DNA from 3 places in the Mesorhizobium sp. M0618 genome. Region 3 is predicted to be linked to each of the others. Evidence: predicted binding sites of a transcription regulator. Region 3 holds the regulator's gene; each other region holds the start of a gene.
What was found. Region 3 encodes PhoB, which activates phosphate uptake and scavenging genes when phosphate is short. Its sites were predicted from a motif close to TGTCATNNANCTGTCAT; they were not measured.
Positions count from the first base shown of each region.

Region 1: the regulator PhoB is predicted to act here: its motif matches at 1,964-1,980, upstream of NKJ04_RS31515 (ceramide glucosyltransferase).
Region 2: the regulator PhoB is predicted to act here: its motif matches at 1,934-1,950, upstream of NKJ04_RS18120 (alkaline phosphatase D family protein).

Region 1 covers NZ_JAMYQH010000047.1:8,212-11,488, reverse strand. The annotation lists gene NKJ04_RS31520 (O-succinylhomoserine sulfhydrylase) at 1-682, shown strand, start outside; gene NKJ04_RS31515 (ceramide glucosyltransferase) at 688-1,839, opposite strand; gene apaG (Co2+/Mg2+ efflux facilitator ApaG/CorD) at 2,189-2,581, shown strand; gene NKJ04_RS31505 (Hsp33 family molecular chaperone) at 2,825-3,277, opposite strand, start outside.
Region 2 covers NZ_JAMYQH010000016.1:35,681-38,957, reverse strand. The annotation lists gene NKJ04_RS18125 (hypothetical protein) at 1-202, shown strand, start outside; gene NKJ04_RS18120 (alkaline phosphatase D family protein) at 288-1,862, opposite strand; gene NKJ04_RS18115 (MFS transporter) at 2,043-3,277, opposite strand, start outside.
Region 3 covers NZ_JAMYQH010000022.1:77,830-81,106, forward strand. The annotation lists gene pstA (phosphate ABC transporter permease PstA) at 1-6, shown strand, start outside; gene pstB (phosphate ABC transporter ATP-binding protein PstB) at 24-842, shown strand; gene phoU (phosphate signaling complex protein PhoU) at 869-1,576, shown strand; gene phoB (phosphate regulon transcriptional regulator PhoB) at 1,593-2,282, shown strand; gene eglC (endo-1,3-1,4-beta-glycanase EglC) at 2,746-3,277, shown strand, end outside.

The sequences.
Region 1 (3,277 bases), on a different contig from region 3:
CGCTGTCGCTTCGCTTGCCAATTCGATCGGCGCAAGGCTGATCGTCGACAATGTCTTCGCCACGCCCCTGCAGCAGAAGCCCTTGCAGCTCGGCGCCCATATCGTCGTCTATTCGGCGACCAAGCACATAGACGGCCAGGGGCGCTGTCTCGGCGGCGTGATCCTGTCGGACAAGAAGTGGATCGACGAGAACCTGCACGATTATTTCCGCCATACCGGCCCAAGCCTGTCGCCCTTCAACGCCTGGACGCTGCTGAAAGGCCTGGAAACACTGCCGCTGCGCGTGCGCCAGCAGACGGAAAGCGCGGGCAGGATCGCGGATTTCCTGGCCGAACGGCCGGAAATCGCCCGCGTCATCTATCCCGGCCGCGCCGACCACCCGCAGGCCGATATCGTCAAGAAGCAGATGTCGGGCGGCTCGACGCTGATCTGCCTCGACGTCAAGGGCGGCAAGCAGGCGGCCTTCGCCTTGCAGAACGCGCTCGACATCGTCTTGATCTCCAACAATCTCGGCGATGCCAAGAGCCTGATCACCCACCCGGCGACGACGACGCACAAGAATCTGAGCGACGAGGCGCGCGCCGAGCTCGGCATCGGGCCGGGCACGCTCCGGCTGTCGGTCGGGCTGGAAGACACCGACGATCTGCTTGAGGACATCGCGCAGGCGCTGAAGGCCAGGTAGGACCTTCAGGCGCCGGACGGCGTCTCCTCCAGTTCGGCCGTCTTGGTGCCGATGGTCATCGCGTTGCCGCGCCAGTCGACGGCGCCGCCAAGCCAGCCGCGCGCCCACAGCGCTGGCAGGATCAGGTCGCGCATCATGATCGCGGCCACCATGCGTGGCGACAGGTACCAGCCCTTGGACCAGGCCAGCGCGCACTCGGGAAGGTAGAAGGCTACCAGCACTGCAAGGGCGGTTGCCCAGAGGCTGAAGCCCGCACTGGCCGCGGCAATCAGCGCAAGCACCAGCGGCACCACGGCGCCGGTCAGGATTTCGGGTGCGAAGAACAGCGGGAAAGTGACGCGGCGCAGGCGCGCCCAACGGGCCTGACGCGACCAGATCTCGTCAAAAGAGCGCCGGCCAAGCGGCTGCTCGAAGGGGGCGGCGACGAGATTGACGCGCAGGCCGAGACCGTTCACCAGCTTGGTCGCGGCGGCATCCTCCGCGATCTCGGCGGCCAGCGCGCGGATGCCGCCATTGGCGTCGAGCATCGGCTTGTTCCAGAGCATGCTCTTGCCCTGGGCAAAGCCAAGGCCGAGCGCATCGCCGGCGTATTGCCAGCGCGCCTGCAGCGTGTTGAGGAAAGCGCATTCGACCTCGGCCCAGAAGCCGGCCGGCCGCGAGCCAATCGGCGTCGAGCAGACAAGGCCGGTGCCGGGCCGCCAGGCAGCCATCAGATGCTGGACGTAGTCCCTCGGCATCAGCACGTTGGAATCGGCCAGGACGACCCAGTCGTGCCGCGCCGCCTCCCAGCCCTTGACGCAATTGTTGAGTTTCGGATTGGCGCTGATGCGGTCGTCGCCGACAAGCAGCCGGGCCGGCACTTTCGAAAACCGGACGATCGTCCTGTTTATCAATTTGACCACCGGATCGTCGGCATGGGCGACGCAGAAAATCAACTCGTAGCGCGGCCAGTCGAGCGAGAAGGCGCGCTCCAGCGTCTCCTGCGTGAACGGCTCGACGCCGCGCGACGGCACGACGATCGACACCGGCCGCGGCTTGCCGGCCGGCGGCGCAATGGTGCGGCGCCGTTTCAGACGCGAAGCGGCGAGCACGATGCTGGCGAGATTTGAGAGAATGAGGGCAGTTGAAAGCGTGGCGGCTATGAGAGTGAGTTCCATCGAGATCCGGTCACTCCAGGAAACCGGTCCGCCAGAACAATCTGGCTGGCATGACGACCGATTCAACAGTTCGACAGAGCGCCCGAGTCGCGCGGCACTGGTCGGCGCACACCATCATTGTCATGTGTCACTTAAATGACATTCTTTGCCGCCACCTGCGGTTCGGTCCGCAATGACAGGACGCGCACCGTTGACCAGCCCGCGTGGAGCGCCGAAAGTTCGACCTAGAGCCTGTTCCATCCCGATTGAACCGGGATGGGGCTCTATCTCTGTTTCTTTGAGCATGATCTTTTCTGAAAACCGGTTCCCACTTTTCAGGATCATGCTCTAGATTGTTTTGGAGCCGCTTATGTATAGCGCCGTCACGCGCAACATCGAAGTGCAGGTCAGGCCGTTCTATCTGGAGGACCGTTCGGATCCCTCGGAGAACCGCTATGTCTGGGGCTATCAGATAACGATCGACAATCAGTCGGACGACTTCGTGCAGCTTCTGTCGCGCTATTGGCATATCACCGACGGCACCGGCCGCGTCGAGGAAGTGCGCGGCCCCGGCGTGGTCGGTGACCAGCCCGAACTCAATCCCGGCGACAGCTACCAGTACACGTCCGGTTGCCCGCTCTCGACACCGTCCGGCATCATGGTCGGGCACTACACGATGCGCAACAAGCGGGGCGAGACGTTCGACATCGCCATTCCGGCGTTTTCGCTGGACCTGCCGGGGACGCGGCGGACGGTGAATTAGCGTCTTTCTCCCCGTCACTATACGGGGAGAAATGCCCGGCAGGGCAATGAGGGGCGGAGCCGGGCCCAGAAGATTATGTTCCGTGCAACGTCTGAGTGGACACCCGCAGCCATTCGCCGCCGTCTGCGCTGCCCCTCATCCGCCCTTCGGGCGTTCGTCGTTCGAAAGCCAAGCAATTGGCTTTTCGTCCGCTGCGCGGACCACTCCTCACCTCCCCGTGAACGGGGAGAAGGAAGGACCTCTCTACTGGGCCGCAAATTCCGCCGGATCGAAGTCATATTGCTTCGAGCAGAATTCGCAGGCGACGTGGATGCCGCCATCCTCGGTGCTGTCCTTGATCTCCTGGGCGGAAAAACCCTCGAGGATGCCGCGGATCTTGTCCCTGGAGCACGAGCACTGGTCGGCGACCGGGACGCCGCCGAAGACGCGCACGCCATGCTCGTGGAACAGCCTGTAGAGCAGCCGCTCGGCGCCGATCGTGGGGTCGATCAGTTCGGTCGGCTCGATCGTGCCGAGCAGCGCCAGCAACTCCTGCCAGGAATTGTCGACCGGGTCGTGGATCTCCTCGCGCGGATCGCCATCGCCGCCCGGCAGGTCCGGGACGCGCATGCGCTCGGGCGACTGCGGCAGGAACTGCGCCAGGATACCACCGGCGCGCCACTGCTCGCGGGCGCCGCCGGGACCGGGCGTCAAAAG
Region 2 (3,277 bases), on a different contig from region 3:
GTCGGCGGCGACGATGAAGGAATCACGGCCTGCCTTGCCGTCGGAGGCACAGTCGGCCGAGCAGATTTTCGCCGACGCACCAGACGGCGTCGACCCGATGGTGACCGGCCCGGTCAGCGCCGCTTTCAAGCAGCGGCAGGACACCGCCAACTGCGACAGCGCCATCTGGCCGAATATCCCCATGGTCTGCTACCCGGACTAGTCGGCGCTTCCCGCCCCGTCTTGCCAGCTTCGCTTTGCGAAGCCGCCGCGCCGACCCTCCCCACAAGGGGGAGGAGAAAGCGCGCTTATGCCGAGCGGACCGGGTCGAGCGTCACCTTGTAGAGTTCGTTGTCGTCGCGATCCATCAGCCGCACCGTCATCTGCTCGCTGGCGCCTGAGATATCGACCAGCCCGAAGAATTGCAGACCGGCCGAGGGCGGCAGGTTCTGTCCCTGTTCGGCGGTCGGCGCCTTGATGAACTTCAGCTCCGGACCGAACGTCATGTCGAAATCGTTGGGACCGAACGTGCCGGCATGGATCGGACCTGAGACGAATTCCCAGAACGGATTGAACTCCTGGAACTGCGCCTTGTCCGGGTTGTAATAATGCGCGGCCGTGTAATGCACGTCGGCGGTGAGCCAGACGGTGTTGCTGATGCCGGCATTCTTTATGAAGCGCAGCAGGTCGGCGATCTCGAGCTCGCGCCCTTTTGGCAAGCCATTGTCGCCATTGCTGACCGCCTCGGCGCCGACCTTCTTGGCGCCGTCGTCCCACACGATGAGGCCGAGCGGCATGTCGGCGGCGATGATTTTCCAGGTCGCCTTCGAATTCGCCAGTTCGCGCTTCAGCCATTTCGTCTGCTGTTCGCCGAGCATGCGCGATTGCGGCGTCATCTCATCCTGCATGTCGGGACCATTGGGGCCGCGATAGGAGCGCATGTCGAGGAAGAACACGTCGAGCAGCGGCCCATAAGCGATCTTGCGATAGACGCGGCCGGGCTCGGAAGGTTCGTAGCGGATCGTCGTCATCTCGTGGAAAGCCCGCGCCGCGCGGGCCGCCAGCACGTGGATGGATTTTTCCGTGTAGCGGCTGTCGGCGCTGAGATCCTTGGAATCCGACCAGTTGTTCAGCACTTCATGGTCGTCCCACTGGTAGAAAGTCGGGCAGATGGCGCTCAGGCCGAGCACGTTCCTGTCCATCATGTTGTATTTCCACTGGTCCCGGTATTCATCCAGCGTCTCGGCGACTTTGCGCTTGCCGTCGATCAGCACGACGTTCTTCCACTTGCCGCCGCCGGGCAGGTCGACCTCGTCCTTCATGGCGCCGTCGGCATAGATGGTGTCGCCCGAATGCAGGAAGAAGTCGGGCGTGTGCTTGCCGATCGTGGCGTAAGTCTTCATGCCGGTCTCGTCGATGCCCCAGCCCTGGCCGGCGGTGTCGCCGGACCAGGCAAAGCGGATGTCGCGCTTCGAGGCTGGCGCCGTCCTGAAACGGCCGGTGATCGGCTCCGAAACGGCGTTGATGTCGGCGAGATCGGCCGATGTCATGCGGTAGAAGATATCCTGATCGGAAGCGAGGTCGGTGAGCAGCCGCTTGACCGTGTAATCGCTGGCCGGCGACGTATCGAGCGGCGCCAGGCGTGTCGCATTGGCGAAATTCTCCGTTGACGACACTTCGAACATGACGCGCGACGGGCGATCGGTGCGCGTCCACACCATGCCGCTGGTTGCGTCGACATCGCCGGACTGAACGCCATGGGTGAAGGAAGGCCGCTGATTGGCACGCGAATAGTAGGGCAGCGCCAGGCTGGAAACGCCGGCCAGGCCAACGGCGCCGGCGGAAGTGACAAAAGCGCGGCGGGTCATCGAAAGCTTGTTCATGGCTGTCTCCTGGATGGCTTGAACGGTGCCACCAAAATCCAGCGTCAATGTTTCAGGCGCATATCGGGATGATGAAGGTTTTCTGACGATTAACAGGCGGGTGGGCGTTTGCGCGGACGGCAAAGCTGCCGATCTCCCCCACGAGGGGGGAGATTGCAGCTTGGCCGGTAGCGCCTCTCCCTAAGCCGCTTGCGGCTCCGGATCGAACGCCGGCTTGCTGGTGTTGATCAGGAGCGAGATACAGGCGGCGGCGATTGCCGTCATGCCGGCGATCAGGAACGCCAGTTCGTAATTGCCCTGCAACTCGCGCATGGTGCCGCCAAAGGCGGCGGCAGCGGCCGCACCGATCTGGTGCCCGGCGACGATCCAGCCGAACACGATCGGCCCGCTGCGGTCGCCGAACGCCTCGTTGGCGAGCCGCAGCGTCGGCGGCACGGTGGCGATCCAGTCGAGACCATAGAGCACAGCGAAGATGATCAAGCTGGTCGCCGAGAAGCCGGAATAGGGCAGATAGATCAGCGACAGGCCACGAATGCCATAATAGACGCCGAGCAGCTTACGCGGATCGAAGCGGTCGGTGAGCCAGCCCGACAACGTCGTGCCGATCAGGTCGAAAATGCCCATCATCGACAGCAGACCGGCGGCCTGCACTTCGCCGATGCCCATGTCGCCGCAGAACGCGATAAGATGCGTGCCGACCAGCCCGTTGGTGGTGAAGCCGCAGACGAAGAAGGTGGCGAACAGATACCAGAACACCCGCGTGCCGGCGGCACGGCGCAGCGTCGAGAACGTATGCGCAAGAAAATTGCCCTGTGACGCAGGCGGAGTGGGCGGCACGTCGTCAGCCTCGGCGCCGTAGCGCACCATGCCGATCGATGCCGGCCGCTCCGGCACCAGCAGCCAGACCAGCGGTATCAGGGCAGCGGTCGCGATCGCGACCGCGATGACAACCGGCTGCCAGCCGCCCGACTGCGCCAGAGCGGCGATCAGCGGCAGGAACACCAGCATGCCCGAGGCGCTGGAAGCCGACATCAATCCCATGACAAGGCCGCGATTGGTCTTGAACCAGCGGTTGACGATGGTCGCGCCGAGCACGCTGGCGACAGCGCCGGAACCAATGCCCGAGAACACGCCCCAAGTGATGAACAAATGCCACGGCTTGGTCATCAGCAAGCTGAGCGCCGTGGAGCCCGACATCACCACCAGCGAGGCCAGCAATGTGCGGCGCAGCCCGATGCGCTCCATCAGGGCCGCGGCAAATGGCCCCGTCAGGCCGTAAAGCAGGATGCCGACACCTGCGGCCAGCGAGATGATGTCGCGCCGCCAGCCGAAACTGGTCTCCAGCGGCAGCATCATGACAGAGGGAGCGGACCGCAGACCGGCCGCGACCAGCAGGCTAAGGAAGATGACGCCGA
Region 3 (3,277 bases):
TGGTAGAAAAAAGGCATCTTGGTATGAACATCATGACCGAACAGTCCCTTGAAAACGCAGTGGGCGACAAGATGAAGTCGAACGAAGTAATCAAAATGCGCGGCGACAAGGTCGGCGTGTTCTATGGCGAGAAGCAGGCGCTGTTCGACGTCGATCTCGACGTCCGCCTGAACCAGGTGACGGCGCTGATCGGCCCCTCCGGCTGCGGCAAGTCCACCTTCCTGCGCTGCCTCAACCGCATGAACGACACCATCGATTCAGCACGGGTAACCGGCAAGATAACGCTCGACGAAGAAGACATCTACGACAAGAACATCGATGTCGTCGAACTCAGGGCGCGCGTCGGCATGGTGTTCCAGAAACCCAATCCGTTCCCCAAATCGATCTACGAGAACGTTGCCTATGGTCCGCGCATCCACGGATTGGCCAAGCGCAAGGCCGACATGGACCAGATCGTAGAGTCGAGCCTGAAGAAGGCGGCGATCTGGAACGAGGTCAAGGACCGTTTGCAAGAACCTGGCACGGGTCTTTCCGGTGGCCAGCAGCAGCGTCTGTGCATTGCACGCGCCATCGCCGTGTCACCCGAGGTGATCCTGATGGACGAACCGTGTTCGGCGCTCGACCCGATCGCCACCGCTCGCGTCGAGGAACTGATCGACGAACTGCGTCAGAACTATACCATCGTCATCGTCACCCATTCGATGCAGCAGGCAGCGCGCGTGTCGCAGCGCACCGCGATGTTCCATCTAGGCTATCTGGTCGAGGAGGGCGCCACCGACAAGATGTTCACCACCCCCGACGACAAACGCACCCAGGACTACATCACCGGCCGGTTCGGCTGAGCTCAGGCATACGAGGGACGAAGATCATGGGTGAACATACCGTCGCATCTTTCGATGAGGATCTGGAGCAGATCAGCCAGCTGATCCGCGACATGGGCGATCTCGCCCGCTCGATGGTCAGTGGCTCGACCAGGGCTTTGCTCAATTCGGACAATGCGCTGGCGCAGCGCGTGGTTTCCGATGATGCCATCATGGATGCACGCCAGCGCGAGCTGGACGATCGCGCCATCACGCTGATCGCCAAGCGCCAGCCAATGGCCAACGATCTGCGTGCGGTGGTCGGTTCGATCCGCATGGCCGGCGACCTTGAGCGCATCGGCGACCTTGCCAAGAACATCGCCAAGCGCGTCGGCACTGTCGGGCTGAGTGTCACGCCGCACGACCTTTCGCATTCGATCGACGCGATGGCGCAACTGGTGCTGATCCAGGTGCAGGGGGTCGTCGACGAGTACGCCGCCGCCGACCCGGCAGCGCTTGCCACGCTCAGAAACAATGACGAACGCATCGACGTCAAATACACCTCGGTGTTCCGCGAGCTGCTGACCTACATGATGGAAGATCCCCGCAACATCACGGCGTGCACGCACCTGTTGTTCTGCGCCAAGAACCTCGAGCGGATCGGCGACCACGTGACCAACATCGCCGAAAATGCCTACTATGTTTTGACCGGCACGCAGCTGCCAGCCAATCGTCCGAAGCAGGACGAGACGGCAATGTCCGCGCCAGCGGCATAACAGGGGTGACCAGCCGATGATCGCACCACGCATCATGGTGGTGGAGGATGAGGAGCCGCTAGGCGTGCTGCTCCGCTACAATCTTGAATCCGAAGGTTACCAGGTCGAGGTGGTGACGCGCGGCGACGAGGCCGAAATCCGGCTGCAGGAGAACGTTCCCGACCTTCTCGTGCTCGACTGGATGGTGCCGGCGGTTTCCGGCATCGAACTCTGCCGGCGCCTGCGAATGCGCCCAGAGACCGAGCGGCTGCCGATCATCATGCTGACCGCGCGAGGCGAGGAAAGCGACCGCGTGCGCGGCCTGTCGACCGGCGCCGACGACTATCTGGTCAAGCCGTTCTCGACGCCGGAGTTCATGGCCAGGGTCAAGGCGCTGCTGCGCCGGGCCAAGCCGGAAGTGCTGTCCAGCGTGCTAAAGGTCGGCGACATCGTGCTCGATCGCGAGTCGCACCGGGTCTATCGCAAGAAGAGCGAGATCCGGCTCGGGCCGACCGAATTCCGCCTGCTCGAATTCATGATGCGCCACCCCGGCCGCGTGTTCTCGCGCAGCCAGCTGCTCGACAATGTCTGGGGCGAGACGATTTACATCGACGAACGCACTGTCGACGTGCACGTCGGCCGGCTGCGCAAGGCGGTCAACAACGGCCGCATGCCTGATGTCATCCGCACCATCCGTGGGGCGGGTTACGCGATCAGGGAAGACTAGGTGGCTGTTCCGTCCCGATAGATCGTGACCGGGAAAACTCGATTAGCACGTGGTCGCCAACAGCCGCGAAGAGTGGAATGTTGCACTCGTCTCATCGATGGGGAGCGAGCACGTGACGCTTTGGCCCAAATGCGGTCATTCGAAACCTGATGAGGATGACCGCTCTTGGCGGTACGTCGCCATCTTGCCCGCAGACTCCGACCAGAAAGCCATGCAAGAATAAATTTGAGTTAACTTAGATATACGTTCGTTAAACGACGTGTGTTCTGCATAAATATACGATTTTACTAAATTGCTTCAATTTACATTGAGCCATCACCTCCTTATTCATTATCCGCCTTCCGATTATTGCGGTCTCGGATCGAATGACGATTCCGTGGAACGATCTCGTTCCTTGCAGCGTTGCTTTGGGAGCGGTCGCCGGACCTTTGACCAGGTCGGACACCATGAGGAAGGATTTCTGATGAGCACGGTCTTAAACGCCAAAGGCATCCCTCTTGCCTACACCGGCGCTTCCACTCATTGGTTCTCGGCCACCGGGTCTGGACCGGAACTGCATGGCACCTCCGGCAACGACTCCTTCTGGGGAGACACCGGCGTCACTGTCACGATCCACGGTGGCGCCGGCGACGACTACTATCATCTCTATTCCACCAACAACAAGGTGGTCGAGGATCCTGGGGCAGGGATCGACACGATCGACACATGGATGAGCTACAAGCTCCCTGACAATTTCGAGAACCTCGTCGTTACCGGCACCAACCGATTTGCGTTCGGAAATGCGTTGGACAACATCATCAAGGGCGGGTCAGGTCACCAGACGCTGGATGGCGGCAAGGGAAATGATGTCCTGATCGGCGGCGATGGCGCCGATACTTTCGCCATCTCCAAAGGTAATGGAAGCGATCTTATCTTCGATTTCGGTGCGACCGATGCGCTCCGCCTTAACGGCTACGATTTCACTTCGTTCGATGCCGTCCGTTCACAGATGGTCC